One region of the Pseudomonas sp. HS6-2 genome, then DNA from elsewhere that is predicted to be linked to it. Evidence: riboswitches for the same ligand, from Rfam matches in the RefSeq annotation. Region 1 holds a riboswitch; the other holds the start of a gene.
The links. A riboswitch is a leader RNA that binds a small molecule or an ion and turns the genes downstream of it on or off. The one in region 1 is predicted to bind thiamine pyrophosphate.

Region 1 (14,789 bases):
AGCGAGCGCAGCCGCCACCGCCGTTCCTCTTCGGCACTGCCGATGTCAGCCGGGTCGCTGTGCACTTCCTGCTCGCGCAGGGCCTGGAACTCCTCGTCGATACGCGCTTGCAGGTCGAAGCGCTGGCCAAGCAGCAACTTGCGGAAAAATTGCTGTTGGACTTCGTTCATGTAGGCTGCAGGAGCCTGGCGCAGCAGTTCCTCTTCAGTCATCAAGGCAGTCTCACGTGGCTGGGAAACTGCAAATGTTACGTTATAACCCATTCATTGCAAGTCCCGCCCAGCTCACCGCAGACTGTTGCCCGTCCACGGAGGAACATCCAATGCACATACGCCCCGCCCTGCCCGCTGACATCGCCCAGTTGATTGCAGTCGAGCAATCCGCCGCACACGCATTCTTGCGGCTGCCTGAACTGGCCTGGCTGGCCAATGCCGAGGGGCTGGACGAAATGGCGCACAAGGCCTTCATTGACGATCATGGCAGCTGGTTGGCCGAGGATGACCATGGGCAGGTCCTGGGCTTTGTGTGCATGAGCCTGGAACGCCAAGCGCTGCATGTTCACGAGCTTTCGGTACGGTTGCAGCTGCAGGGGCAAGGTATCGGCAGGCAGTTGCTCGACCAGGCATGTGCCGTGGCGCGAGATCGGGGTGTCCTGACGCTGACTTTGACTACCTTTGCGCAAGTAGCCTGGAATGGCCCCTTCTATGCCCGATACGGGTTCGAAGTGCTCGATGATCAGCAGCTTGACGCAAGACTGCAGGGCATTCTGGCAACAGAGCGTGCGCATGGTTTGAGTGGGCGGTGTGCAATGCGCCTGGCTCTGGCTTGAGCAGTCATTCGGTACTTTCTGCCAACGCGGCTGCCACCGTATAACCATCACGCCCCTGCCGTTTGGCCTGGTACAACGCAGCGTCAGCCGCCGCCATGAGGCTCTCTGGCGTGCTGGCATCCAGTGTCGGATAGCCAACGGCGATCCCGGCACTGGCCGATACCACTCCCAACGGGCTACCGGCGTGGGTGATCGCGTGGCGGCGCAGCAACTGCATGATCTCTTCGACAACCAGTTCGGCGCCTGCTACATCGGTGTCAGGCAGCAACACGGTGAATTCTTCACCGCCATAGCGCACTGCCAGGTCCGCAGGCCGCTTCAACGCTTGCTGTAAGAGCTCGGCAAAGCGCCGCAGGCATTGATCGCCGGCTGGGTGGCCATAGCGGTCGTTATAGAGCTTGAAGTAATCCAGATCGAGCATGACCAGCGCCACCGGACGCCCCTGGCGCCGAGCCCGCTTGAGTTCGGCCTCGAACACTGCATCCAGCCTCCGGCGATTGCCGAGCCCGGTCAAGCTATCGGTCAGGGCCAGTGACTTGAGGGTCTGGTGCGCCTGGTGCAGCGCCCGCTCGATGGCGATACGCTCGCGCAGCTGGCGCAGCACCACCCAGCCGAACGCAGCCAGGCCGGCCAACAACAGCGACAGTACCGAGACCGACTTGATCACATCCTGCCGCCAGGGCGCGATGATCGATTCCCGCGACAGGCCCGCCTCCACCACCAGCGGATAACTCGACAATGCCCTGTACGCATACAGCCGCGGGGTCCCGTCAATCACCGCCACCGCCTCGGCCAGGCCTTCGTTGGCATAGGGCAGGTGGTTGCGAAACACCTCGCTGTTGGCCAGGCTGCGTCCCACTACTTGCTCCACGAACGGCCTGCGAACCAGGATGGTGCCATCGCGCTTGGCCAGCACCAGCGCGCCCCTTTCATCGATTTTGAAATCACCGTAATAGCGCACGAACCAGTCCACCTTGATGGTGCCGAGCAATACCCCGGCAAAGCTGCCATCGCGATTATTGAGCCGGCGCGAGATGGGGATGATCAGGTCGCCAGTGGTGCGACTGCGCACCACCGAGCCGATGTGCACGCTGCGGTCGGTATGGCTACGGTGATAGATGAAGTAGTCGCGGTCGGCATTGTTGGCATTGGGCGGTATCGCGTCGTGATAAGTCACGATCCAGCTGCCGTCCGGTGCGTAGATAAACAGGCCATGCAGTTGCGGCATGATCGCCATCTGCTGGGCCAGCAATGCATGCAGGCGTGGGCGGTCAAGATGATCGAAGCCATCACCCTCCAGACGCTCGGCAAGCGCTGCGGTGATCGCGTCCACTTGGCGTATGGCGTCTTCGGCATGCTGGCTGGTGGCCCTGGCCAGGTTGCTGACCATGTTCTCGGCAGTGCTGAAAGCGAGCCGGTAATCACGCCAGGTTCGCCAGCCTTCGACCAGCACGAATGCCAGCATCATCATGGCCATGAATGCCAGGACGAGGCGGAACAATACCAAGGCACGCCCTTCGCCACTGGCCGCGAACAGCCCGTCGTCATCCTGTTTTCTGGCTGCACTCATGGAAGTCCTTGCCCTCAAGCGTATGCCACCTCTGACTATAGTTCAGCACTCAGGTGCCTCACGGTGGTCGCCCGGTGCCAAGAAAAACTAAACCTTTGCCAACAAGCCCGGCTCAACCGTACGCGACACTGAGGTCGCGCCACCGGTATCAAGGAGTCAGGCATGAGCAATTTGTTTATCAAACGCGCTGGGTTGTCGCTGGTGCTGGGCATGGCGTCGCTGCAGGCACTGGCCGCGACATCCGATGATTTTGTCGAGGCCGCCACTGAGGCCGGGATCGCCGAAACGGTCACTGGCAACCTGGCCATGGAAAAAAGTCAGAACGCCGAGATCAAGACATTCGCCCAGCAGATGGTCACCGACCACACCAAGGCCAACCAGAAACTTGGCGACATTGCCCGCAAACTGGATATCAGCGTTCCCGACGAAGCCACGCTGACCGACAAGGTGAAGAAGATGATCCTCGAATGGCGTGACGAGTCGTTCGACAAGTCGTACGTAAACAACCAGGTCGACGCCCACGAAAAGGCCGTGGAACTGTTCAAGAAGGAAGCGGCGTCCTCCGACAAGCCTGAACTGAAGGCCTTTGCCAGCGAAACACTGCCGACCCTGGAGCACCACCTGGAACAGGCCAAGGCACTCCAGGCTACCCACGGCAAGTGACCGTCCCAGCACACGAGGCCACACATGAGTAATGATGCACTGCGTAGCGAAATCCTCACTCGCCTGCTGCACGCCCACCCGCACGGCCTGGGCAAGGAACTACTGGACAACTACCGCGGCGAGAAAGCCGTGGCCGGCATGCTCAAGACGCTCCAGGAGCATGGATTGATCCAGGACGGTAGCGTGGCGGTGGGTGATGATCACCAAATCAGCATGAGCTATCCGATCAAGCTGTCTTCATCAGGGGTCGAAGCGGCCAAGCAAGTTGAGAGCTGAATGACAGCCGCCCCATCGTCCAGTTGCTGGCGATGGGGCGTGTTGCATCAGGGCTTGGTGTTGGCTTTCTCGTCATCCCTGGGCGGTTTGGCCGGCCCTTGTGGGTCGACTTGCGGATCTTCAAGGTCGGGCGAATCCGGGTCGAAGCCCAGATCATGCTTTTTACTCGCCTGCTCTGAGGAATGCGGCCCCTGTCGATGCTGCTCTGGCTTGTTCATGTTGCGCTCTCCCGGTGATGTCTACGGAAGAACACAGGCAGCTGAGGAAGTTTGATTCAATTGACCGCTTTCAGCTGTGCGCGGCAGGCCTTGAGCGCCTCATCACGGTCAACCAGTTCATCGTGCAAGTGCTGCAATTGCCTGCCCTGCTCGGCACACTGCGCGCGTTTGTCTTCCAGGCTTTGCGATTGCACCTGCAATTGCCGGCGCATTTCATCGCTGGCACCTTGAGCCTGCGCGAGGATTGTACGCAAGCCCTGGATCTGCGAGTCGCGCTGCTCGAGCAGTTCATCCTTGACCTTGCACTCACTGTTGACCTGGCGATGCTCACCGAGCATCCGCTCGTTATCGCGGTGCAGGCGGGTGAGTTCGTCCTGCTTGACGATCATGCCTTGCTGCAATTGACGCAGCTCCACTTGCAACTGCTGGGTCTGCGCTTCGTGGCGACGCTGCTCCTGCTCACGCTGTTCGCGGCTGGCGCTGCGGTAATGCTCCAGCGCTTCGCGGGCGTGGCGATGCTTGTCTTCCAGTGAGCGGACCTGCTCGTCCTTGTCGGTCAGGCGCACCTGCAGTTCGCCCAGCGACTGATTGAGGCTGGCGCTGCGCAACTGCTCGGCCTGCAGCGAGTTCTGTGCAGTCACCAGGCGCTCCGACTCGGCAGCCAGTGCAGCAGCCTGGATCTGCTGTTGCTGGTGGGCGGCCGCCAGTGCCTGCTGCGCCAGCTGCAACCGCGCCTCAAGCTTTTCGCGTTCCTCGTTGAACGCGCATTCGGCCTGCTCGATACGGGCGTCGCCTTCCTCCTGCACCTGCGCAGCCAATTGTGATACCAGTTTGGTCAGCGCATCGCTGAGGGCAGCCTGCCCCTGCAGGGCCACAGGCTTCTGCCCCTCAAGCTCCTTCAAGTAGCGATGGATGGTGGTCTTCGAGCCTGTATTGCCCAACTCGATACGTACCGCATCGATGCTGGGGTACTCGCCCCGGGCGATCAGCACCTGCCGCGCCTGCTGCACTACCGCCTTGTTGATACCGCCCCGGGCCATGATTGCTCCTACGATTTCGTAACATGATACGTACCATGTAATTACGTAAGAATTTTGTTCCTTGCCTGGCAATATTTCAAGTTAAATCTAAGGCTTAATAATCACGGCTTATCGCATGTTAATTAGAAAAACAGCGCTCCCCGTAGCTGATCGATGCAGCCGGTACGCCGGCGGCGAAACGTCGCCGATAAGCAGATTCGATATCCCATTAAGCATTTCCCAGAGGCGCTCGCGGCCAGGCGCGCCTTACAGTCACCTGCCGCCGAAATCCGGCGCGGTGGTTCTCCATCCGGACTACTCACCACTACAAGAACAAAAGGTGATCCCCCATGCTCAAGCCCTCTGTCGACGCCAGCGTCGACGTCAAAGACTGGATCGACAGCCGCCCTGTCTCGCCCTATCAGTGGCTGATCCTGTCGCTGTGCTTTCTGATCGTGCTGTTCGATGGCTTCGACGTGGCCGTCATGGGCTTCATCGCCCCATCGTTGATGCAGGACTGGGGGCTGTCGCGTGCAGCGTTCGGCCCGGTGATGAGCGCTGGCATGGTCGGGCTGGCCCTCGGCGCTCTCACGGCCGGCCCCTACGCCGACCGCCTGGGGCGCAAGAAGGTGCTGCTGATTGCCGTCACCGGTTTCAGCCTGCTCAGCCTGGCCTGCGCCTTCGCCCGCACCCCTTATGAGCTGGCGGTGCTGCGTCTGCTGACCGGCATCGCACTGGGCGCGGCCATGCCCAACAGCACCACCCTGCTGTCCGAATACCTGCCTGAGCGCAGCCGCTCGCTGCTGATCACCGTCATGTTTACCGGCTTCAACATGGGCTCGGGATTGGGCGGGTTTCTCGCAGCCTGGCTGATTCCCCAGCACGGTTGGCAGTCGGTGCTGCTGGCCGGCGGCGTGCTGCCGCTTGCGCTGCTGCCCCTGTTGCTGTGGCTGCTGCCGGAGTCCGCCCGCTTCCTGGCGGCCCGCCAGGCGCCGGCACAACAGATTGCCGCAGCCCTGGCCAAACTCGGCGGGCGATTCGCCGAAGGCACCCGCTTTACCGTCAGCGAACCGTCCGTGCAGCACAAGGCCCCGGCTCGCCAGCTGTTCAGCGAGCGCTACCGCTTCGGCACTTTGGCCTTGTGGGCGACCTATTTCATGGGCCTGCTGGTGATCTCATGGACCACGGCCCCGACAAACTCCCTCCTCCAGGCGAACCCAACTGGTGGCACAGACCGTTACACGCCATATGCCTCACACCAGCAGAAGCCTGGAACCATTACGCCCCCTGGCGCACCGGCGAGCCCGGAGAAATGCAAGGCAAAAAGAACTGGCAACTACCGTTCTGGGCAGTGCTCTTTCCCTACAACCTGTCAGTAGCCATCTGCTGGTACGTCATCTGCCGCGTATTCAACGTTCGCGCAGCGCCGCCACCGCCAGAGGCGTTCGAGGAAGCCCCCATTCAACCCAGAAAGCGAAAACGCAAATGAGCACCGGCTGAGAAAAGCTTGGGCTGCCTGCAGCAGCCCCATCACTTGAAACATTGACCCAGATCGCTAGACTTCGCCTTTACCCTGACAAAGCAGGGAAAATCTCACGGAAGAGAGCCCACAACCATGCAAGGCGATTCCATGGCAATCGATTCCGTTCTGATCCGCATCCTCCGTGCTTTCACGTCATTCAACCAGCGCCTGTTCCTGCGTCGCCTGAACAAGGAAGAGGTCAACCTCATCGACCACTACCGCACCCTGCCCGAACGCGATCGAATCGCCGTGCGGTACATGTGCACGGCAATTCACAAAACCTCAATGAAACAGCCCGACTGAAGCCAACCGGCACTCAGTCAACGCCATCCAGCCCCATCTGCCAGAAATCAGCCTCCAGCCGCGAAGCCTGGCCAAAGATCTGTGCCAGCTCCCCAAACCGCTGCTCGGTCATGCTCCGTGCCGCCAGTTCATCCAGGTGCTTGCGCGCCGCCGCGGCCACGCCCTGGTAGCCCTCGCCGGCATACTCGCCTATCCATTCCCGGTACGGGTGGTCGCTCAGATCACCAATGCGCTCCGCCAGCGTGCGGCCGATCTCGGCATAGCCGATCACGCACGGTGCCAACGCCACATGCAGTTCGAGCAGGTCACCGGCCGCGCCGCAGTCGAGCACGTAACGGGTGTACGCCACGGTCGCCTGGTGCTCGGGGGCTGCCTGGATATCGGCTTGCGACAACCCCCAACGTGCACACAGGCGCAGGTGCAGTTCGGTTTCGTCGAGAATCGCCGCCAGGCCGGCCTGGGCGGCGCGGATATCCGCCGGCAGTCGGCTCTTGTAGGCGGCCAGGGCCCAGGCGCGGGCGAACTGGATGAGAAACAGGTAGTCCTGGATGAGGTAGGTGCGAAAGGCTTGTTCCGACAAGGTGCCCTCGCCCATCTGCCGCACGAAGTCGTGATCGACGTAGCTGTTCCACTGGCCGGCAGTAGCAGCCTTCAAGCGCTCGAAAATATCCATGCTCAAGCCTCCTCGGTGTAAATGGCGTCGAAGAAGGCAAGCTCCAGTTCAACGGTCCTTGCGTAGAAATCACTGGCCAATGCGGCCTCCTGGGGGCCGACACGGTCCAGTTCGGACTTCAGGAACGCCACGAAATCACAGAATGCCGGGTTGTCGTGCAACGTAATCCATTCGGCATGGACGAAGTTGGCCGGCAACGGCTTGGGTGCCTTGAGAGCCCAGTCCAGGTAAAGGCCTTCGGCAACGTTCAGCACGGCCAGCGCGGCAGCATAGGAACGGGTGGCCGCGGCCTCGCGCATGATGGCCTTGAAACCGGCGGTAGGTGCAGTGTCTGCAGGCTCGGTGCGCTGCGCCGGGCTGACGTCCAAGGCTTCGAACGCACGCAGGAAATAGGTGTTCTCGTCGCTGGAGATCATCCCCGCGAAGCGGCCGAAACGCAGGCGGGCTTCATAGGTGTCGGCGGTGGCGATGGCGGCGCCGAGCAGGGTCAGGAAGCTGTCGAGAAAGCGGTGGTCCTGAACCAGGTAGCGGACCATGATCGGGTCGGCGACGCTGCCTGCACAGAGTTCGGTGACGAAACGGTGGCCGACGGCGGCCGACCAAGTCGGCTGGTTCTGGCGTTGCAGGGTTTCGCTGAAGCGTTCGGTCATGGTGTGGCCTCGCAGTGAGGCCGGCAAAAGGCAGGTTCGGCTGTCCCATCCCTTCGCCGGCATTATCCGGATCAGGTTCGAAGGGTCACCGCGCTGCAGCTGTCAGCGGTTTCTCAGCCCGTTGCCGGGCTCCCCTTGGTGGGCAACATGTATACAGCCCCCATCACCAATTGTCACCCACTCCATCACCAGAGTTGGGCCCCAACCCTGCCCAGTTTCGGGGGCCTAGACCCGGTCCTTGACACCCCGTTATTTAGCGCGCCTCAGGCGCCGCAAGGAGTTGTTTGACAAAGTATTACCGAAACATCTGTTGGCACAGCCGTTGCTCAGGCCATCAAAACCCGGCAATACGCCATTGATGGCCCATAGCCATTTAGCCGTGAGCGAGGCACCAGGCAATGAAAACACCTGCCGTGATCCACCCCAACAGCCACGCCTTCAAACTGTCTGCCGTGACCGCGCTGATGCTCAGCTTCGGGCTGATCTCAGCCATGGCCTCTTCGCTGGATGATGTCAGCCAGCCGCCGCCGACAGACCCCTCGCATTACGATGACCAGCCGGCAGACCCCGCCCCGTCGCTGCTCAACCTGTTCAACCTGCCTGAAGCCAACGAAGGTTCGCTGGAGCTGCAAAACGGGTTGTACGGTACTCGGCAGACCAACCGCGTCGACAACGTGCTGCCGCCCGCCCTGCAGACATCACGCAATTACCCTACCAACGGCAAGCCGAGCCCGTTGTTTGGAGCGCAGCCGTTCACCCAGCAATTGCTGCTGTTCGAGGAATTCGGCCCGGAAAAACTCGACCCCAATCTGCCGCCCCCTTCGCTGACCTTCCCGGTCCCCACTCTGGGCCCGGAACCTGCTCAAGACCCCAACGTGGTCGCCCGCAGCAGCCCCAATGGCAATGCCCTGGAGGCCTTCCTCAAGCAGCCGGGGCTGTACCCGTACCCGTCCCAGTACGCCAACACCCTCGACCGCAACCCGTGGAAGGCGCAGATCGAGCTGTTCCTGAACCGCAACTCGGTCGGCTCGCCAGCGGAAGGCCGGCCACCAGGAAAAGGCTGGTCGCACCAGCGCTGGAACGAGTTCTACCCCCAGGCAGTGTTCAAGACTGCGCAGGCAGGTGCGCGCATCAACCAGGGGCTGCGTGACCGCAAGCAACTGCACAACTATGCCGTCGGTGAGTTCGCGCCAGGCGGGCTGTACTACCAGACCTCGGACATCCCGAACACCCTCGGCACCACCAAGGGCATCGACACCCGCTTCCACCCGAACTTCCCGCTGCAGAACCACAAGTCACTGTGGACCTTCGACGGCACCTTTCCGCCGAAACTGCTGATGGTTCGCTATGGCCAACCGGTGCTGATGCGCCACTACAACGCGCTGCCGATCGACCCGGCAGCCAACGCCGGCTTCGGCTTGCACACCATTTCCACCCATGAGCATAACGGTCACTCACCGGCCGAGAGCGATGGCTTCGCCAACGCCTACTTCTTCCCTGGCCAGTACTATGACTACCGCTGGCCGATCCAGCTGGCTGGCTACGACACCATCAACACCCGTGCCGAAGACCCGCGCGCCGCATTCCCCTGCTCGCCGGGTGAAACGCTCTACGTCAACGACGCCAACCCGGGGCTGAAGACCTGCGAGAACGGCAGCATCAAGATTCGTGGCGACTGGCACGAAACCATGAGTACCCATTGGTTCCACGACCACATGATGGATTTCACGGCGCAGAACGTCTACAAGGGCAACGCCGTGATGATGAACTACTACAGCGCCATCGACCGCGGCAACGAAGCGCTGCAGGACGGTGTCAACCTGCGCTTCCCCAGCGGCTCGGCGATGCCTTGGGGTAACCGCGACTACGACGTCAACCTGGTGATCGCCGACAAAGCCTGGGATCAGAACGGTCAGCTGTGGTTCAACCCCTTCAACACCGACGGCTTCCTCGGCGACCAGGTGCTGGTCAACTGGCAGTACCAGCCCAAGCTCAAGGTCCGCGCCCGCGCCTATCGCTTCCGTATCCTCAACGGCTCGGTGTCGCGCTACTTCAAGTTTGCCGTGGTGCGTGAAATCGCCGGCAACGGTGGCGAGTTCAAGGGGCCGTCCGGTTCCAACGTGTCGTATGCCCGCGTGCCGTTCCACATGATTGGCAACGACGGTAACATCATGGAACACGCCGTGCCGTTCGACGGCACCATGGACCTCAACGGCGACGGCAAGACCGACGACAACAACGCCATCCTGCCGCTGCAAGGCATCGCCGAGCGCTACGACATCATCATCAACTTCGCCAAGAACGGGATCAAGGTCGGCGACAAGCTGTATATCGTCAACATCATGGAGCACGAAACCGGCAAGGGCCCGAAACAGCCTATCTCGCTGGCCGATGTGCTGTCCGAGAAGTACAAGGCGGTGATCCAGCAGACCAGCAGCGGGCCTGAGTGGGACAAGGGCGACCCGGTAGTCGGCAAGGTCATGCAACTGATCGTGCAGCCCTACAGCGGCCAGGACCTCAGCATGGACCCGAGCGCCTATGAACCGGCCAAGCCGGGCAAGGCCGAAGGCCTGAAGATGATCCCGCTGACCATCGACCGCACCGCCGTGGCCGACCAGGCCAAAATCAAGGCTGCCCGCCACCGCGAGTTCATCTTCGGCCGCTCCGACGGCACCGATACCAGCCCCTGGACCATCAAGACCGACGGCGGATTTGGCTACAGCATGGACCCACGGCGCATCTCCGCCGCGCCACAGCTGGCCAGCGAAGCGACCCAGGGCGGTTTCAGCGGCGACGGCACCCTGGAAGTGTGGAAGATCAAGAACGGTGGCAACGGCTGGAGCCACCCAGTGCATGTGCACTTCGAGGAAGGCGTGATCCTCAGCCGTGACGGCAAGGCACCGCCAGAGTGGGAAAAATGGGCACGCAAGGACGTCTACCGCATCGGCCCGGACGCCGACTCCTCGGGTGAAGTGGAAATGGCCATTCGCTTCCGCGAATTCGCCGGCACCTACATGGAGCACTGCCACAACACCCAGCATGAAGACTCGTCGATGCTGCTGCGCTGGGACATCGAGCACCCTGGGCAGTTCCAGGTCATGCCGACGCCGCTGCCAGGCTGGGATGGCGTGCAGTATATGGCCTCGGTAGGCCTGCCGACCTTCCGTACCGCCAGCAGCAACAACGGAGAAAATCCGGCCAACAAGCCACCCGTGGCCGTCAATGACAGCGCTGCGACCAAGGCAGGCAAGCCGATCGTGATCAACGTGCTGGCCAACGACACCGACCCGGAAGGCAACCTGCCATTGACCGTCAAGGACCTCAGCCAGCCTGATTCCGGCAAGGGCTCGGTCAGCACCGACGGCACCACCGTAACCTACACCCCGCCGGCTACGGTCGACACCCCGTTCACCGCCAGCTTCAACTACACGGCGCGTGACGCCAAGGGCGCCGAGTCGCTGACACCGGCCACGGTCAGCGTGGCAGTGAGCCCGGCGGTGAATGCCGACGAGGTCCAGGTCAGCAGCGCCGTGGTGCAGGTGCGCAGCAACAACCGCTACACCTGGGACATCTCCGGCACCACCTCGGTTGCCACCGGCAACAGCATCAGCGTGGCCGCAGCCACCACCAGTGGCCCGCTGAACCTGGGCACGGCAACGCTGACGGCGGCATCCAGCGGGGCGCGCTGGCGGTTGTCGGTGACCACCACCGGTGGCAGCCTGGCGACACCGGCGACGATCACCGTGAAGTCGGCCCTGGGGCAGAGCGTCACGGTGCCAGTCAGCGTCAAGTAATACGCGTTGCACGGGGGCCGCTCTGCGGCCCTTTCGCGGCTCACCGCAAATCAGAGGACATACATCATGGCCCTGTCATGGCGTGTTCTGCTCGCACTCACCCTGTTCGCCGCCGGTACCCACTACTGGCCGATCAAATCGGCACAATCGATGCAAACGGCCGAAGCCGCCACCCCATGGGGCGCCGACTACTTCCCCAACACCCCGCTGGTTACCCAGGACGGCAAGCCGGTGCGGTTCTTCGACGACCTGATCAAGGACAAAGTGGTGGCGATCAACTTCATCTTCACCGGCTGCTCCGACTCCTGCCCGGTGGAAACCGCCCGCCTGCGCCAGGTGCAGAAGATCCTCGGTGACCGGGTGGGCAAGGACATCTTCCTCTACTCCATCAGCATCGACCCCTACAACGACACCCCCGCCACACTCAAGCGCTATGCCGAAAAGTTCGGCATCGGCCCCGGCTGGACCCTGCTCACCGGCGAACCTGAAGACATCGAACAGCTGCGCCGGCGCCTGGGCCTGTACATCGAAGGCCTGGAGAACGGCCGTTCCAAGGACCACAACCTGAGCCTGATCATCGGCAACCAGGCCACCGGCCGCTGGATGAAGGCCTCGCCCTTCGAAAGCCCCTACATTCTCGCCGATCGCCTAGGCAACAGCCTGCACAACTGGAAACAGGCCAGTGCCATGGCCAACGACTACGCCAGCGCACCGGAAATCCGCCCGCCCAGCAGCGGCGAACAGATCTTCCGCACCCGCTGCTCCTCCTGCCACACCGTGGGCAACACCGAGCCCGGCCAGCCCGGCATCGGCCCCGACCTGCTTGGTGTGACCCAGCAACGCGACCCCAGCTGGCTGGTACGCTGGCTGAAGGAGCCGGACCAGATGCTCGCCGAGCAGGAGCCGCTGGCCACCCTGCTCTTCGAGCAGTACAACCGCCTGGCCATGCCCAACATGCGCCTGGGCGATACCGAGATCAGCGCGTTGATCACTTACCTGCAGGAGGAGACCACGCGCATACAGGCGCCCCTGGCGGATCGGGGAAAACCTTAAAGGCAATTAGCCACCAGTCATGAGGCTGTCATCTGCCTGTCGTATTTTTCGACCATCACCCAGGGTCGGGAACAACAGCAGTGATCCGTCGCTCTCTCTCCTCCGCAAGCCTCCTGCGCTTGCTGATCCTGATGCTCTGTGCAGCCACCCTGACCTTCCTCTGGGGGCTGCACGTCACCCAGAAGGCCGCCTCGCGCCAGGATGCACTGACGGCCAAGGCGGCGGAGCATCTGAACCTGGCCAGTATCGTTGCCGAAAGCCTGCGCCAGCTGGTCGACCGCGCCCAGGCCGTGGGCCGGGTAACCCAGGACGACATGAAAACCCTGCGCCAGGGCAGCCTCAGCCTGGCCAGGCTGCTGGCAGAGGACCCGGTGTTCAAGCGCATGAGCCTGTACGACCGCCAAGGCCGGCTGCTTTCCGCAAGCCACAGTGACGAGGCCGCGCAGCTGCCAGCGCAATGGCTGGATCAATTGAAGGTGCATGTCGCCCACTACGGTTTCAAACCTTTCCTGCCACGTACCGCCTTCGATACCTCGCCCCCAACCATGCCCAACTGGCGCCTGCCCTTCCTGTTGCCATTGACCGACCTGCCGGGCCGGGAGATCGACAACATCCTCGTGGTGCAGCTCGACATTGGCTACCTGGCGGTGCTGTTCCAGCACATCGATCTTGGCGACAGCGGCTTGATGCGCCTGATCCAGGACGATGGCCAGGAGCGTCTGCGCATCGATACCAGCGGCGTGGTGGTGGCAGGCGACAGCTTCGAACCGGATATGGCAGATGCCGACGCGGCGGCCGGGCAACTGACCCAGTACGCGTCCGGGGTCCCGTACCAGAGCCTGTACCGGCGGGTGCCAGAGCGTGGCTTCAGCGTGGTGGTCAGCCAGCGTTATGACGAGATTCTCGCCCCTTCCACGCTGGCCTATTCACGGCAGTTCTGGCTGAACCTGAGCATGACCCTGATGATCCTCGCCAGCCTGGCCTGGACCTTGCGCCTGCTGCGCAAGCGCCAGGAGGCGTTCAGCGCTTTGGAGCAAGCGCAGCAGGTCAACCAGCAATTGATCGACCGCCTGGAAGACGAACACCGGCGCAGCAGCCACGCCGCCGCCACCGACCACCTCAGCGGCCTGCACAACCGCCGCCAGTTCGTCGAAGTCGCAGGACAAGCACTGACCCGACAACGCGGCAAGCGCCGCCTGATGGCCATCCTGTTCATCGACATGGACCGTTTCAAGTCGATCAACGACTCGCTCGGGCACAAGATTGGCGACCTGTTGCTGCAGGCGGTGGCCGGGCGTATCCAGCGCCTGCTCGAACCCGGCGACGAGGCTTCGCGCTTCGGCGGTGACGAGTTCGTCGTGCTGCTGGCAGGCGAGCGCAGTGAGGCGCAGATCAACAGCTGGGTGCGCACGCTGGTGCAGAAGCTCTCGGCCACCTACGCCCTCGACGGCCAGGAGGTCAACACCAGCCCCAGTGTCGGGGTCAGCATCTGCCCGCGTGATGGCCAGGACATCGACAGCCTGATCCGCAGCGCCGATGCCGCCATGTACTCGGCGAAGCAGGCCGGGCGCGCCCAGTACCGCTTCTTCGACCCCTCACTCAACCTTTCCGATATCCAGGCCTTCACCCTTGAGCAGGCCTTCGGCACGGCCCTGACCGAGCGCCAGTTCGTGCTGCACTACCAGCCGCAGATCCGCCTGGATAGCCACCGTGTACTGGGCTATGAAGCCTTGGTGCGCTGGGATCACCCCGAATTCGGGCTGCTTTACCCAGACCGCTTCATCAGCCTGGCCGAACGCAGCGGTTTCATCATCGAGTTGGGTTGGGAGGTGTTGCGCCTGGCCTGCGTGGAACTGGCCCATTGGGATGCGCAAGGCCGTGAGGCACGGCTGGCGGTGAATGTCTCGGCTATGCAGTTGCGCCAGGCCGACTTCAGCACCCGCCTGCTGGCTAAGTTGCAGCTTTACGGCATCAACCCGCAGCGCCTGGAGCTGGAGATCACCGAAACGACCATCCTCGACCCGGAAGGCACCGCCGTCGATCACCTGCATCGCCTGCGGGCCGCTGGCCTGGGCATCAGCCTGGACGACTTCGGCCGCGGCTACGCCGGCTTCGCGCACCTGCAGTCGCTGCCGCTGAGCAAGCTGAAGATCGACCGCTCGCTGATCGCACCGCTGTCCAACAGCTATGACGACAGCCCGATCGTGTCCTCGACCATT
Region 2 (14,789 bases), 2.7 Mb from region 1:
CCAAGTATCAGCTGATCGAAGTCGAGCTGGGAGAGCCGGGAGCATTGCATGAGTTGAGCCTTGTCATCTGGCGAGCAAATTGACCGGCAATAATGCCGAAAATAATGCCGTAGCACCAATGCATGGTGTCGTTGATTGACCGAGGGGACCTATGGTCTACGAGAAAAACTGGGTTCAGGCCTGGTTGGGTGTTGGTTTGGTGTGGTTCTTAGGGGCGATCGCCCTGGCGCCTAGTAACAAGGTTTATCAGCAAGGTCTGGTTGTGTTTCTGTGGGTGCCCATGCTGCTGCTGGCATGGCCTGCTCGGCGGGTGCTGGTTGAAGCCTGGCGACGCCAACCGGCGCTATGGGGCAGCATTATGTTGCTGATGGTGTGGGGGCTGATCAGCCTGGCCTGGACTGCTGCCGAAGATGCCAGCCGCGAGGCCAAGCGCTTACTGTACATTTTCGTTTTCTTGCTCGCGTTCCCTGTGCTGGCACAAGCCGGCAGCGCCCGTGTTCGGCACTTGTTGCAGCTAGGAGCCGCTGCACTGGCTTTCGCCGCATTGCTGTCGATCGTGCATTTTTATGGCCTGCAGGCCATGCCTTTGACCGGGCGGCTGGCCGGTATCGGCGGTATTTCGCACCCGATTCTCGGCGCCTATGTGGTGGCCGCCGGAGCGCTGTTGCTGTTGTACCAGATGCCTCGGCAACGGCTTGCCCAACTGGGTTGGTTGCTAGCGCTCGCCTGCCTGGGGGCCTTCGTCGTGCTCAGTCAGAGTCGTGGTGCAGTGCTGTCCTTGCTGTTTACCCTGTTACTCGCGCCGCTTTGGTGTCGCGACCGGCTCAGCCGCGTGATTGCGATCATGGCGATGGTTACGTTCGGCCTGGCCATCTATTTCATGTATGACCTGCTGGCTGAACGTGGTGCGTCGTATCGCCCACAAATCTTCGAAACGGTGCTGCACATGATCACTGCTCATCCGTGGGGCGGGCTGGGCCTTGGCTCCGGTTACACGGTAAGCGCTGCAGGCCTTGAGTTCGATCACTCCCACAATATGTTCACCCACGTTGCCTTGGAACTGGGCTTGCCCGGTATGGTGCTGTGGGCCGCAGTCTGGCTGTTTGCCCTGGGTGAGATCGCACGTGCCCGGCACACCCCGATGGGCAAGATCCTGTTTGGCCTGTGGGTCTTTTCGACCATGGCGATGCAGTTCGATGCTGCAAGCCTGACGGCTACGCCGCGCGCCGAGTGGTTCGTCAGTTGGCTGCCGGTTGCTCTGGTCATGTTGTTGCCATGGGTACGTGCCGAAAATGACGCCTGTGGTAAAATTTCCGGTTCAACCTGAACAGCGAGCTCGATGATGGCCGAAACACCGCTACCGGCGGAACACAGCTCCAGCCTGAAGATCTACTTCCGGCTGCTGGGCTACGTGAAACCTTATGTCGGCATTTTCCTGCTGAGCATTGTCGGTTTTGTGATCTTTGCTTCGACCCAGCCCATGCTGGCCGGGATTCTCAAGTATTTCGTCGACGGGTTGAGCAACCCGGAAGCGGTACTGTTCCCCAATGTCCCCTACCTGCGCGACCTGCAATTGCTGCAGGCGGTGCCACTGCTGATCATCCTGATCGCGGCGTGGCAAGGCCTGGGCTCGTTCCTGGGCAACTATTTCCTGGCCAAGGTTTCCCTGTGCCTGGTGCATGACCTGCGCGTTGAGTTGTTCAACAAGTTGCTGGTGCTGCCCAACCGCTACTTCGACAACCACAACTCTGGCCATCTGATCTCGCGGATCACCTTCAACGTGACCATGGTCACCGGCGCTGCCACCGATGCGATCAAGGTCGTCATCCGTGAAGGCCTGACGGTGGTGTTCCTGTTCGGCTACCTGCTGTGGATGAACTGGCACCTGACCCTGGTGATGGTCGCCATCCTGCCGGTGATTGCGGTGATGGTCAGCGTTGCCAGCAAGAAATTCCGCAAGCAGAGCAAGAAGATCCAGTCCGCCATGGGCGACGTGACGCATGTCGCGTCCGAGACGATCCAGGGTTACCGTGTGGTCCGCAGCTTCGGCGGTGAAGCCTACGAGCAGCAGCGCTTCGGCAATGCCAGCCAAAGCAACACCGACAAGCAGCTGCATATGACCAAGACTGGTTCGCTGTACACGCCGCTGCTGCAGTTGGTTATCTACACCGCCATGGCGGCGTTGATGTTCCTAGTGCTGTTCCTGCGCGGGGAATCGACCGCCGGTGACCTGGTGGCCTACATCACGGCGGCAGGCCTGCTGCCCAAGCCGATCCGCCAGCTGTCGGAAGTCAGCTCGACCATCCAGAAGGGCCTGGCCGGTGCCGAGAGCATCTTCGAGCAGCTGGACGAGCAGCCGGAGATCGATACCGGCACTGTCGAGAAGGAGCGCGTGGAAGGCCGCCTTGAAGTGCGCAACCTGAGCTTCACCTACCCGGGCACTGAGCGCGAGGTGTTGAGCGACATCAGCTTCGTCGCCGAGCCTGGGCAGATGATCGCCCTGGTCGGGCGGTCGGGCAGCGGCAAGTCGACCCTGGCGGCGTTGATCCCGCGCTTCTACCACCACGACCAGGGGCAGATCCTGCTCGATGGCGTGGAGATCGAGAACTATCGCCTGCGCAACCTGCGTCGCCATGTTTCGCAGGTGACCCAGCATGTCACACTGTTCAACGACACCGTGGCCAACAACATCGCCTATGGCGATCTGGCGGGCGCGCCGCGTGCCGATATCGAAGCGGCAGCCGCAGATGCCTATGCCAAGGAGTTTGTCGACCGCCTGCCAAAAGGCTTCGATACCGAAGTCGGTGAGAACGGCGTGCTGCTCTCCGGTGGCCAGCGCCAGCGCCTGGCGATTGCCCGGGCACTGCTGAAGAATGCGCCGCTGCTGATCCTCGATGAAGCCACTTCGGCGCTGGATACCGAGTCCGAGCGGCATATCCAGGCGGCCTTGGACCATGTCATGGAGGGCCGTACCACGCTGGTGATCGCCCACCGCCTGTCGACCATCGAAAAGGCCGATCTGATCCTGGTGATGGACCAGGGCCGCCTGGTCGAGCGCGGTACGCACGCCGAACTGCTTGCGGCTAATGGCCATTATGCCCGCCTGCATGCCATGGGCCTGGATGAGCCGGCCAAGGCCGATATCACCTGACCCGCCTTGATCGGGGCCGCATCGGCCCCGATTGTCACGGGAATTTTCCAGGGTGTATCTGGCCGTAAAGCCGTCGCCTACCCTGTGCTAATATCCTGCCCCTGTTCATTATTTCCATATGGGTTGCCCATGAAGTTGTCCATGCCGCGTTTCGATCAAGCCCCGGTACTGGTGGTCGGCGATGTCATGCTCGACCGCTACTGGCATGGCGGTACTTCGCGTATCTCGCCTGAAGCGCCAGTGCCGGTGGTCAAGGTCGATCAGATCGAGGATCGCCCCGGCGGCGCGGCCAACGTTGCCTTGAACATCGCCGCCCTTGGCGCGCCAGCCTCGCTGATCGGTGTCACCGGCCAGGACGAGGCCGCCGACAGCCTGGCCAACAGCCTGCAGGCCGCTGGCGTGCGTTCGGTGTTCCAGCGCATCGCGCACCAGCCGACCATCGTCAAGCTGCGGGTCATGAGCCGTCACCAGCAATTGCTGCGCATCGATTTCGAAGAGCCGTTCGCCACCGACCCGCTGTCGCTGGGGGCGGAAGTCGACACGTTGCTCGAAGGCGTAAAGGTCCTGGTCCTGTCCGACTACGGCAAGGGCGCGCTGAAGAACCACCAGAGCCTGATCCAGGCCGCACGTGCCAAGGGCATTCCAGTGCTGGCCGATCCCAAGGGCAAGGACTTTTCCATCTACCGTGGCGCCAGCCTGATTACCCCGAACCTCAGCGAGTTCGAGACCATTGTCGGCCGTTGCGCCGATGAGGCCGAACTGGTCGCCAAGGGGCTGCAACTGCTGCAGGACCTGGATCTCGGTGCGCTGCTGGTGACTCGCGGCGAGCACGGCATGACCCTGCTGCGCACCGGCCAGCCGGCGCTGCACCTGCCAGCCCGGGCGCGCGAAGTGTTCGATGTGACCGGTGCAGGCGATACCGTGATTTCGACCCTGGCGGCTGCCATTGCCGCAGGCGAAGACCTGCCGCACGCCGTGGCCCTGGCCAACCTGGCTGCGGGCATCGTGGTCGGCAAGCTGGGTACCGCGGCCATCAGTGCCCCGGAACTGCGCCGGGCGATCCAGCGTGAGGAAGGCTCCGAGCGTGGCGTGCTGGGCTTGGAGCAACTGCTGCTGGCCATCGACGATGCACGGGCACACAAAGAAAAGATCGTCTTCACCAACGGCTGCTTCGATATCCTGCATGCCGGGCATGTCACCTACCTGGAGCAGGCGCGGGCACAGGGCGATCGCCTGATCGTCGCGGTCAATGACGACGCGTCGGTCAGCCGCCTCAAGGGGCCGGGCCGTCCGATCAACAGCGTTGACCGGCGCATGGCCGTGCTGGCCGGCCTGGGCGCGGTGGACTGGGTGATCAGCTTCCCTGAAGGAACGCCGGAAAACCTGCTGAGCCAGGTCAAGCCGGACGTGCTGGTCAAAGGCGGGGACTATGGTATCGACCAGGTGGTAGGTGCCGATATCGTCAAGGGCTATGGCGGCACCGTGAAGGTGCTGGGGCTGGTCGAAAACAGCTCGACCACAGCCATCGTCGAGAAGATCCGCAAGAACTGATCGATTGCCGGGGCCGCAAAGCGGCCCCAGCTTGTTACTTGTGAAGTGAAGTCCGGGCCCGTTCCAGCAGCGCCCGCGCCTTGTCACCAAAGCGCTGCAGGTGCGAAGCCGGCGCCACGTTGCGCTCCACCAGCCCCTGCTGCTTCACCCAGTCCTTCCAGCGAATCCGCTCATCGGCCACCACCCAGCCTTCCTGCCGGGCAAAGCTCTCGGCCAGGTACAGGCCACGGGTACTGGCCGGCACCAGCTCATCTTTCTTCAACGTGTACAGCTCGGCCAACGGCTGCCCATCCTGTACCGGCATCAGGTACAGGTCAGGTCGCTTGCGGTTGAGCCGCGCCACCAGTTGGTCACCTTCCAGCCGCTCATCGACATGGAACAAGCTGAGCTTCTTGGCTTCCCTCGGCACCTGCAGGCGCATGTCGTAGATCAGCTGCAGCGAAGCCGTTGGCAAGTGGACATAAGCCCGTGGCCGCTCCAGCAGCATCAGGTTGCCGCAGTGCACCGGGCGGGCAGCACCCGACTGCGGCGTAAGTACGAAGGGCAAGGCTTCGCGGTAATGCAATGCGGCGGCATAGGGGGCTGGCAGCCAGGTGTCATTGAAACGCCCGCTTAACCAGCCTTCCGGGGTCTCCAGCAGGCATTCTTCAGCTACTTCCTGAACGGCGGTGTGCAGCGGCAGGTTGAGTTCCTGGGCGGGGACATAGCCGGAAATCAGTTTCAGGACCACGTCGCCGCGGTCCTGGCGGCGCTGCCTCACCAGCACCCAGTAATCACGGTGCTGCCAGTGCAGGGTCAGGCGTACGGAAACACCCAGGTTGGCCAGTTCGACCACGAAGCGCTGCTTGTCAGCCAGCTGGATCGCGCGCCGGCGCTGCTGGGTCTGAGCGAAGTTCAGGGGCATGCCGATGCTCTGGTAGACCAGGCCTTCAGCGGTGGCTTCGACATGCAGCGGCAGTGTCTTGAAGTTGCTCGGGTTCTTGCGGATCAGCGTACGCGCCACGAGGCTCCTCCTTGCGTCGGGTCAGTCTCCAGGCCCATCTTGGTTGGGTGACAACTCAATGCTGGCCCAGGATGCGGGCGACGGTGGCCACGTTGTGGGCCAGGTGCAATGGATTGATGGTGCCGACAATAGCACTGCTCACCCCGGGGTGGGCGAACAGCAACTCGAAGCTGGCTTGCACCGGATCGACCCCAGGGGCAAGACAGATATGCCCGCTGGCCAACGCCTTCTTCACCAGAATGGCCTTGCCGTGTTCGGCAGCGTAGTCCAGCACTGCGCGTTCTGCCTGCTCGTTGAGGTTGTAGGTGACCATGGCGCAATCGCCTTGCTCCAGCGCTTTCAGGCCGCCGGCAACGGTCTTGCCGGAAAGGCCATAGCCGAGAATCTTGCCTTCCTGCTTGAGTGCGGCCAGGGTCTGGTAGACCTCTTGCTGTTCGAGGATTGCCAGGTCATTGCCATCGGAGTGCACCAGCACCAGCTCGATGCGGTCAGTTTCCAGGCGGCGCAGGCTGCGCTCCACCGAGCGGCGGGTGTGGGCAGCGCTGAAGTCGAAACTGGACTGGCCGTCTTCGAATTCTTCACCCACCTTGCTGACAATCACCCACTCATCACGCTGGCCGCGCAGCAGCGGACCCAGGCGTTCTTCGCTGCGGCCATAGGCCGGGGCGGTGTCGATCAGGTTGATACCCAGTTCGCGGGCTTGGGCCAGCAGCAGGCGAGCTTCGTCATCGCCGGGGATGGTGAAGCCATTGGGGTATTTGACGCCTTGATCGCGGCCAAGCTTGACCGTGCCCAGGCCCAGCGGCGAGACCTTGAAACCGGTGCTGCCCAACGGGCGGTGCAAGCCATGCAAGGTGGGCAAGGTCATGGCAGCAGTTGCTCCCAGGCCGGTACACCCAGGGCCGGGCGCGGCAGGCCGGAAAGGTCGCTCTGCGCGGAAGGGCGAACGCTATCGCGCTCGAGGCTGGCCAGTACGCGGTCACTGAAGTCCGGTGCCAGCGCCAGTTTGGTCGGCCAGCCTACCAGCAGTCGTTGTTGTTCGGCGAGGAAGGCATTGTCGGGGCGTACCAGTCCGGACTGCGCGGGCTCGGCGCGATCGACGCGCAGGGTCGCCCAGCGCACCTGGCCTTGGTCGACCCAAGGCAGCAGGCTGGCGATTTCCTTCTGCGCTGCGGCAATCTGCGCGGCAGGTTCGCGGGCTACACCGTCGGCTTCGGCGATATCGCCGCCGAGGTACCAGACCCACTGGCCGTCTGCGGCCGGGTGGGTGGTGACGGTTACACGCGGCTTCGGCCCACCGCCCAGGCAGTGCGCATAAAGCGGCTTGAGGTTTGGCCCTTTGGCCAGGACCATGTGCAACGGGCGGGTCTGCATGGCAGGTTGCTTGAGGCCCAAGGCATGCAGCAGGTCTTCGGTGCCAGCGCCGGCGCTGAGCACGATGCGCTGGGCGCGGATTTCACGGCCGTCGACGCGCAGGCCGACCAGTTCGTCGCCCTCGCGCAGCGGTTCGATCTGTTCGCCAGCGAGCAGGCTGTCACCGGCCAGTTCGGCCAGGTTGGCCAGCAGGCTGGGCACATCGATCACCAGCTCCGCCAGGCGATAGACTTTGCCCTTGAAGCCGCGGTCTTGCAGGGCCGGTGGCAATTGCTCGCCCTTTACCTGATCGACCCGGCCACGCACTGCCTTGCTGGCGAAGAAGCTGGTCAAGTTGCCGGCCAGGGTGCCTGGCGACCACAGGTAATGGGCATCGGAAAGCAGGCGGGTGCGGGTCAGGTCCAGTTCGCCGCTGCCATCGATCGCTTCGCGCCAGCGTCGCGGCATGTCGGCGATGGCTTCCGAGGCGCCGGTCAGGGCGCCGTGCAGGGCGTACTTGGTACCGCCATGGATGATGCCTTGGGACTTGATGGTCTGCTCGCCACCGAGGGTGGCGCGCTCGACCAGCACTGTCGAGTAACCCAGGCGACGCAGGCGAGCATTGAGCCAGAGGCCTGCGACCCCGGCGCCGACGATCAGTACGTCAGTGGTAATGGCGGTTGGCATGGCGGTACCTCGAAGACTGGGACAGCTGGCAAGTATACAGGCTGCCTCAGTGCCCGGCAGTTTTGGAAAACAGCTGAATCACAACCACGCCGCCCACGATCATGGCCATGCCCAGCATCGCCGGTACATCCAGCTTCTGCCCATAGACCACCAGCGCCGCCACGCTGATCAGCACGATGCCAAGGCCCGACCAGATCGCATAGGCGATGCCTACCGGAATGCTGCGCACCACCAGGGTCAGCATCCAGAACGCGATCCCGTAGCCGACCACCATCAGCAGCAACGGCAACGGCGTGCTCAGCCCCTTTACCGCCTTCATGGAGGCAGTGGCGATGACTTCGGCGCAGATGGCGATGGCGAGATAGGTATAGGCATTCATGACGGGATCCTCCGGTAACTGGCTCGGCATTCTAGCGATTGCCCGGATGCGGTAAAGTCATTACCTATCCGAACGGGAGATGGGTTGATGGCCGATCAATGGAACCTTGAACAACTGCGCACTTTCCTGCGGGTCGCCGAATTGCGCTCGTTTTCCGCCGTGGCCCGCGAACAGCGCAAGGCACAGTCGGCCATAAGCAATGCCATCGCCCTGCTTGAAACCGACCTCGGTGTCACGTTGTTCGAGCGCAGCAGCGGGCGCCAACCCAAACTGACTGAAAACGGTACGGCGTTGCTCGAAGATGCCCGCGAGCTCTTGCGCCAGTGCGAACGCCTGGATGGTCGTGCCCGGGCCTTGATGCGCGGCCAGGAAGCCTTGCTGAGGGTGGCTCAGGACGAAGCGATGCCTTACCAGCCTGTGATCGACAGCCTCGACGAACTGGCTAGCCGTTACCCTTATCTGGAGGTGCAACTGGCCAGTGGTGCCCAGGGGGATGTAGCGCGCAAGCTGGCCGAACGACGCGCCGACCTGGGGCTGTTTTTCCACCACGAAAGCATCCCGGCATCACTGGAGCGCCGTGCGTTGGGCAGTGTGGAAATGGTAACGGTCTGCGCGATTGAGCATCCGCTTGCGCATGAAGGCCGGGTGACCCGCCAGCAGCTGGCCCGCCATCGGCAATTGCTGATCACCCCGCAACAAAGCGGCTACCCTGGCGGCGAGGCAATCAGCCCGCAAGTCTGGCGTGCCGACAGCTTCTACGCCATGGCCGAACTGCTGATGCGCGGCCTGGGCTGGGCCTGGCTGCCGCGGCATGTGGTGCAATACCCGACCTACCAGGCGCACATGGTCGAGCTCGACAGCGAATGGCGCCCGCCCGCGCTGGTGGCCGAACTGGCCTGGCGCCGTGATGAACCACTGGGCCCAGCTGCGCAGTGGCTGGCCGAGCGCTTTGCGGTGCACCTGCGTGCGATCGGGTAAACTCCGCGGCCATGAACAGAACACTCTATACCTTGCTGTTTCACCTGGGCCTGCCGCTGGTTGCGCTGCGCCTGTACCTGCGCGCGCGCAAGGCACCGGCCTACGGCCAGCGCATCGGCGAGCGCTTTGCCCGCAACCTGCCGGCCATGCGCCAGGGTGGGATCTGGGTGCATGCGGTATCGGTTGGTGAAAGCATTGCCGCCGCACCGATGGTGCGTTCGCTGCTCAAGGCCTACCCGGACCTGCCGATCACGCTCACCTGCATGACCCCGACCGGTTCCGAGCGCATTCGCGCGATGTTCGCCGATGAGCCGCGCATCCAGCATTGCTACCTGCCCTACGACCTGCCATGGGCGGCCGGACGCTTTCTCGACCATGTGCGCCCGCGCCTGGGCATCATCATGGAAACCGAGCTGTGGCCCAACCATATCCACCAATGCGCCAGGCGCGGCATTCCGGTGGCCCTGGCCAATGCCCGACTGTCCGAGCGCTCGGCCCGTGGCTACGGGCGCTTTGCCAAGCTGACCCGGCCGATGCTGGGCGAAATGAGCCTGATCGCCGTGCAGACCGAAACCGAGGCTCGGCGCTTCCGTGACCTGGGCGCGCGCCCCGAGTGCGTGCAGGTGACCGGCTCGATCAAGTTCGACCTGAAGATCGATGAGCACTTGCCGCCTCGTGCCAGGGCATTGCGCGAACAGTGGGGCGCCGACCAGCGTCCGGTGTGGATCGCTGCCAGCACTCACGAGGGTGAGGATGCCTTGATCCTGCAGGCGCACCGGCAGTTGCTGCAGGTGCATGGTGATGCGCTGCTGATTCTGGTGCCGCGTCATCCTGAGCGGTTCGATGCCGTGCATGCCTTGTGCACCGAGCAGTTCGCCACGGTGCGCCGCTCCGCCGGCACGTCGGTGGATGCCCGGACGCAAGTGCTGCTGGGTGACACCATGGGTGAGTTGCTGTTTCTCTACGCCTTGGCCGACATCGCCTTTGTCGGTGGCAGCCTGGTGGCCACGGGCGGCCATAACCCACTGGAGCCCGCGGCATTGGCATTGCCGGTGCTCATGGGGCCGCATGTGTTCAACTTCCTTGAGATCAGCGCGATGCTGCGCGAGGCGGGGGCGTTGCAACAGGTCGATGATGCCGACGGGCTGGCCGAGGCGGTGCGTCGCTTGATCGAGCTGCCCCAGGATGCGCAGCGCATGGGCGAGGCGGGCAGGGCGGTGATGCGGGCCAACCAGGGCGCCTTGCAGCGCTTGCTGGATGGGCTGGGCAAGTTTCTTGGCTGACTCTGGTGTTGGCGCGTCGCGGGCGTGCCCGCGAAGCGCCAACACCTGCCTCAAGGCCTGCGCTCAAAGTTCTTGGCAGCCGCTGCAGCCAGGTCCGGTGGCAGGAAGTCCTTGTCCGGGTTGTAGTCCGGCTTGAGGTACTGCTTGAGGTCCTGCAGGTCCTGCGGGCTCAAGGTCCCGGCCGCCTGCTTCAGGCTCAGGTTGTCGAGAATGTAGTCATAACGGCTGTTGTTGTAGTCGCGCACCGAGGTGTACAGCTGGCGCTGGGCGTCGAGCACGTCGACGATGTTGCGGGTACCGACCTGGTAGCCGATCTCGGTGGCTTCCAGGGCGCTCTGGTTGGAAATGATCGACTGCTTGCGCGCCTGCACCTGCTCCACATCGGTGTTCACCGCGCGGTGCAGGTTGCGGGTGTTCTCCACCACCTGGCGGCGCAGGCTTTCGCGTTGCTGCTCGCTCTGGCTCAAGCGCTGGTAGGCCTCGCGCACCTGCGAGCTGGTCAGGCCACCGCTGTAGATCGGGATGTTCAGCTGCAGGCCGACGGTGGTCTGCTCCACGTCACCGCTGTAATGCACATTGGGCAGCGCAGCCGAGTTGCTGAAACCCAGGTTGTCGTTGTCGCCTTTTTGGTACTGAGCCACCGCATCGAGGGTCGGAGCGTGGCCGGCCTTGCGCTGGCGCAGGGTTTCTTCGGCGGCGGCAACGGCATGGTTGGTGGCAAGCAGGTTGAGGTTCTGGCGACCAGCGGTTTCTACCCAGGCCTTGGCGTCGTTGGGAGTCGGCACCTTCACCGGAAGTGTGTGGACCACACCCTGGATCGAGCTGTATTCGCGGTTGGTCAGGGTGACCAGGGCCTCGAAGGCATCCTGTACCTGGCGCTCTGCGACGATCCGGTTGGCCCGGGCGGTGTCGTAGCTGGCCTGCGACTGCAGCACGTCGGTCTTGTCGGAGAGGCCGACGTCGAAACGTTCGTTGGACTGGTCCAGCTGACGCTTGAACGCCGCTTCCTCGGCTTTGGTCGCCGCCAGGTTGTCCTGGGCACGCAGCACGGTGAAGTAATTCTGCGCAGTCTGCAGGATCAAGTTTTGCTCGGTCGCCGACAGTTGCAGTGCCGCCTGCTCGTTGACCGCTTCGGCAGCCTGCAACTGGAACCAGCGATCGGCGCGGAAGATCGGTTGCGAAAGGGTCGCGCTCCAGCTGTTGCCGCTGCGGTTGATGGTCGTCGAAGGCTGGTCGAGCTTGGTGCGGGTATTCTGCATCTCGGCACCGGCCGAGAGGTTTGGCAACAGGCCGGCGCGGGCCTGCGGCACGACTTCTTTCTGGGCGCCATAATCGGCACGGGCGGCAGCAAGATCGGCGTTGTTGTCGACCGCTTCCTGGTAAACACTGACCAGATCGGTCTTTACCGTCGTGGGCATGTCCGCTGCCCAGACCACTCCGTTGGACGCACAAGACACGGCTATCGCCAGTGAAAGTTTGCGCAGCATAGAGGCAATCCTTGTACGAAATTTAATTACTGAACTGTTGAGTATCGAGCGACGGGCCAGTGTAGTGCCATGCGCACCCGTCAACAATCATAGGCTGTGCCTTTCATCTCCCCTGCGTTTTACCCGCTTGGCTTTGCCGACCACTCCAGTCTAGACTGCGGATGTTCTTGTCGGGGTGCCTTGAAGCAAAGGCTGAGATCGCAGAGGTGCGGATCCCGTTGAACCTGATCAGGTTAGCGCCTGCGTAGGGAACAAGATTGCTCGCCTTCCCGGGGAGCCTCTTGTGCCAGGTCCGGGAATGTCGCAGCTGCATGCAGCTTCAGGCACCCCCATATCCGGCACTGCACCCATCAAGGGTGCGTCCACGTCTTTCAGGTTCACCCCGACATTCCACTGCTAGGAAGCCGTCTGGAGAGCCTGTAATGACCAAACAAGAAAAAACGATCAACCTCAGCGAATCGGCGCAAGTCGATCAGCAGTCCGTGCAACCGTTCCCGCGTTCGCGCAAGGTCTACGTCGAAGGCTCGCGCCCGGACATCCGTGTGCCCATGCGCGAAATCAGCCTGGACGACACCCCGACCGACTTCGGCGGCGAAAGCAATGCCCCGGTACTGGTCTACGACACCTCCGGCCCGTACACCGACCCCAACGTCATCATCGATGTACGCAAGGGCCTGGCCGATGTGCGTTCGGCCTGGATCGACGCGCGCGGTGATACCGAGCGCCTGGGCGGCCTGAGCTCCGACTTCGGCCAGCAGCGTCTGAACGATGCCGAGCTGGCCAAGCTGCGCTTCGCCCACGTGCGCAACCCGCGCCGGGCCAAGGCTGGCGCCAACGTCTCGCAGATGCATTACGCCCGCCAGGGCATCATCACCGCCGAGATGGAATACGTGGCCATCCGCGAGAACATGAAGCTGCAGGAAGCACGCGCTGCGGGCCTGCTCGACGATCAGCATGCCGGCCACAGCTTCGGTGCCAACATCCCGAAAGAAATCACCCCGGAATTCGTTCGCCAGGAAATCGCCCGTGGCCGAGCGATCATTCCGGCCAACATCAACCACCCGGAAGTGGAGCCGATGATCATCGGCCGCAACTTCCTGGTGAAGATCAACGGTAACATCGGCAACAGTGCCCTGGGCTCCTCGATCGAGGAAGAAGTGGCCAAGCTGACCTGGGGCATCCGCTGGGGCTCGGACACCGTCATGGACCTGTCCACCGGCAAGCACATCCACGAAACCCGCGAGTGGATCATCCGCAACTCGCCCGTGCCGATCGGTACAGTGCCAATCTACCAGGCGCTGGAAAAGGTCAATGGTGTGGCCGAGGACCTGACCTGGGAGCTGTTCCGCGACACCTTGATCGAACAGGCCGAGCAGGGCGTCGACTACTTCACCATCCACGCCGGTGTGCTGCTGCGCTACGTGCCGCTGACCGCCAAGCGGGTCACCGGTATCGTCAGTCGTGGTGGTTCGATCATGGCCAAGTGGTGCCTGGCGCACCACAAAGAGAACTTCCTGTACACGCACTTCGACGAGATCTGCGAAATCATGAAGGCCTATGACGTCAGCTTCTCGCTGGGTGATGGCCTGCGCCCAGGCTCGATCGCTGACGCCAACGACGCCGCCCAGTTCGGTGAGCTGGAAACCCTCGGCGAGCTGACCAAGATCGCCTGGAAGCATGATGTGCAGTGCATGATCGAAGGCCCCGGCCACGTGCCGATGCAGCTGATCAAGGAGAACATGGACAAGCAGCTGGAGTGCTGCGACGAGGCGCCGTTCTACACCCTCGGCCCGCTGACCACCGACATCGCTCCGGGTTACGACCACATCACCTCCGGGATTGGTGCGGCAATGATCGGCTGGTTCGGTTGCGCCATGCTCTGCTACGTCACGCCCAAGGAGCACCTGGGCCTGCCGAACAAGGATGACGTCAAGACCGGCATCATTACCTACAAGATCGCCGCCCATGCCGCCGACCTTGCCAAGGGCCATCCGGGCGCACAGATTCGTGACAATGCCTTGTCCAAGGCACGCTTCGAATTCCGCTGGGAAGACCAGTTCAACCTCGGCCTGGACCCGGACACCGCACGCGCCTTCCACGACGAGACCCTGCCGAAGGAATCGGCCAAGGTTGCGCACTTTTGCTCGATGTGCGGGCCGAAATTCTGCTCGATGAAGATCACCCAGGAAGTGCGCGAATACGCGGCCAAGATCGAGGCCGTGGACGTGACGGTCGAGCAAGGCATGCGCGAGCAGGCCGAACGGTTCCGCCAGGAAGGCAGCCAGCTCTACCACAAAGTGTAAGAACGCCACCATTCCCTTTGTGGGAGCGGCGGTTCGCCGCTCCCACAAAGGGGTGGCCAATGTCTCATCAATTCTTCCTGCGAATATAACAATGACATCACCCAGCCAATTCTCCCCCGACTACCCGGTCCCCACCCACCAGCGCATCTTTGGCGCCCGTGACCTGTTCTCGCTGTGGTTCTCTCTGGGCATCGGCCTGATGGTCCTGCAGGTCGGTGCCATGCTGGCCCCTGGCCTTGGCCTGGCCGGCGCGGTCCTGGCTATCGCCCTAGGCACCGGTGTCGGTGTGCTGCTGCTAGGCGCTGCCGGGGTCATTGGCAGTGATACCGGCCTGTCGGCCATGGGCACCTTGAAGCTGAGCCTGGGTAGCCATGGCGCGCGCTTGCCGGCACTGCTCAACCTGTTGCAACTGGTGGGCTGGGGCGCCTTCGAGATCATCGTCATGCGCGATGCTGCCAGCCTGCTGGGCGCGCGGGCGTTCGGCGAAGACAGTGCCTGGAACAGCCCGATGCTCTGGACGCTGTGCTTCGGTGGTTTGGCCACTCTGCTGGCGGTCAGCGGCCCGTTGGCGTTCGTGCGCAAGGTGCTGCGTGCCTGGGGTATCTGGCTGCTGC

Region 2: it holds a riboswitch for thiamine pyrophosphate, as region 1 does, so the genes downstream of both, thiC (phosphomethylpyrimidine synthase ThiC) here and ACOKS3_RS15280 (TenA family protein) in region 1, are expected to answer to the same signal.

Annotation. Positions count from the first base shown of each region.
Region 1 covers NZ_CM143906.1:3,284,240-3,299,028, forward strand. Annotated here, with positions in the region: gene dksA (RNA polymerase-binding protein DksA) at 1-212, opposite strand, end outside; gene ACOKS3_RS15235 (GNAT family N-acetyltransferase) at 323-829, shown strand; gene ACOKS3_RS15240 (sensor domain-containing diguanylate cyclase) at 834-2,399, opposite strand; gene ACOKS3_RS15245 (DUF4142 domain-containing protein) at 2,562-3,062, shown strand; gene ACOKS3_RS15250 (hypothetical protein) at 3,087-3,338, shown strand; gene ACOKS3_RS15255 (DUF6021 family protein) at 3,386-3,556, opposite strand; gene ACOKS3_RS15260 (DNA-binding protein) at 3,613-4,596, opposite strand; partial or broken gene ACOKS3_RS15265 (MFS transporter) at 4,926-5,786, shown strand; gene ACOKS3_RS15270 (hypothetical protein) at 6,206-6,400, shown strand; gene tenA (thiaminase II) at 6,414-7,073, opposite strand; gene ACOKS3_RS15280 (TenA family protein) at 7,076-7,723, opposite strand; TPP riboswitch at 7,755-7,869, opposite strand; gene ACOKS3_RS15285 (Ig-like domain-containing protein) at 8,122-11,517, shown strand; gene ACOKS3_RS15290 (SCO family protein) at 11,584-12,570, shown strand; gene ACOKS3_RS15295 (putative bifunctional diguanylate cyclase/phosphodiesterase) at 12,651-14,789, shown strand, end outside.
Region 2 covers NZ_CM143906.1:555,529-570,317, forward strand. Annotated here, with positions in the region: gene ACOKS3_RS02495 (BUD32 family EKC/KEOPS complex subunit) at 1-50, opposite strand, end outside; gene ACOKS3_RS02500 (O-antigen ligase family protein) at 152-1,327, shown strand; gene msbA (lipid A export permease/ATP-binding protein MsbA) at 1,343-3,151, shown strand; gene hldE (bifunctional D-glycero-beta-D-manno-heptose-7-phosphate kinase/D-glycero-beta-D-manno-heptose 1-phosphate adenylyltransferase HldE) at 3,281-4,702, shown strand; gene ACOKS3_RS02515 (metal ABC transporter ATPase) at 4,737-5,705, opposite strand; gene ACOKS3_RS02520 (aldo/keto reductase) at 5,761-6,573, opposite strand; gene ACOKS3_RS02525 (NAD(P)/FAD-dependent oxidoreductase) at 6,570-7,745, opposite strand; gene ACOKS3_RS02530 (DMT family transporter) at 7,792-8,124, opposite strand; gene ACOKS3_RS02535 (LysR family transcriptional regulator) at 8,212-9,102, shown strand; gene waaA (lipid IV(A) 3-deoxy-D-manno-octulosonic acid transferase) at 9,114-10,385, shown strand; gene ACOKS3_RS02545 (TolC family outer membrane protein) at 10,436-11,872, opposite strand; TPP riboswitch at 12,034-12,140, shown strand; gene thiC (phosphomethylpyrimidine synthase ThiC) at 12,295-14,175, shown strand; gene cytX (putative hydroxymethylpyrimidine transporter CytX) at 14,267-14,789, shown strand, end outside.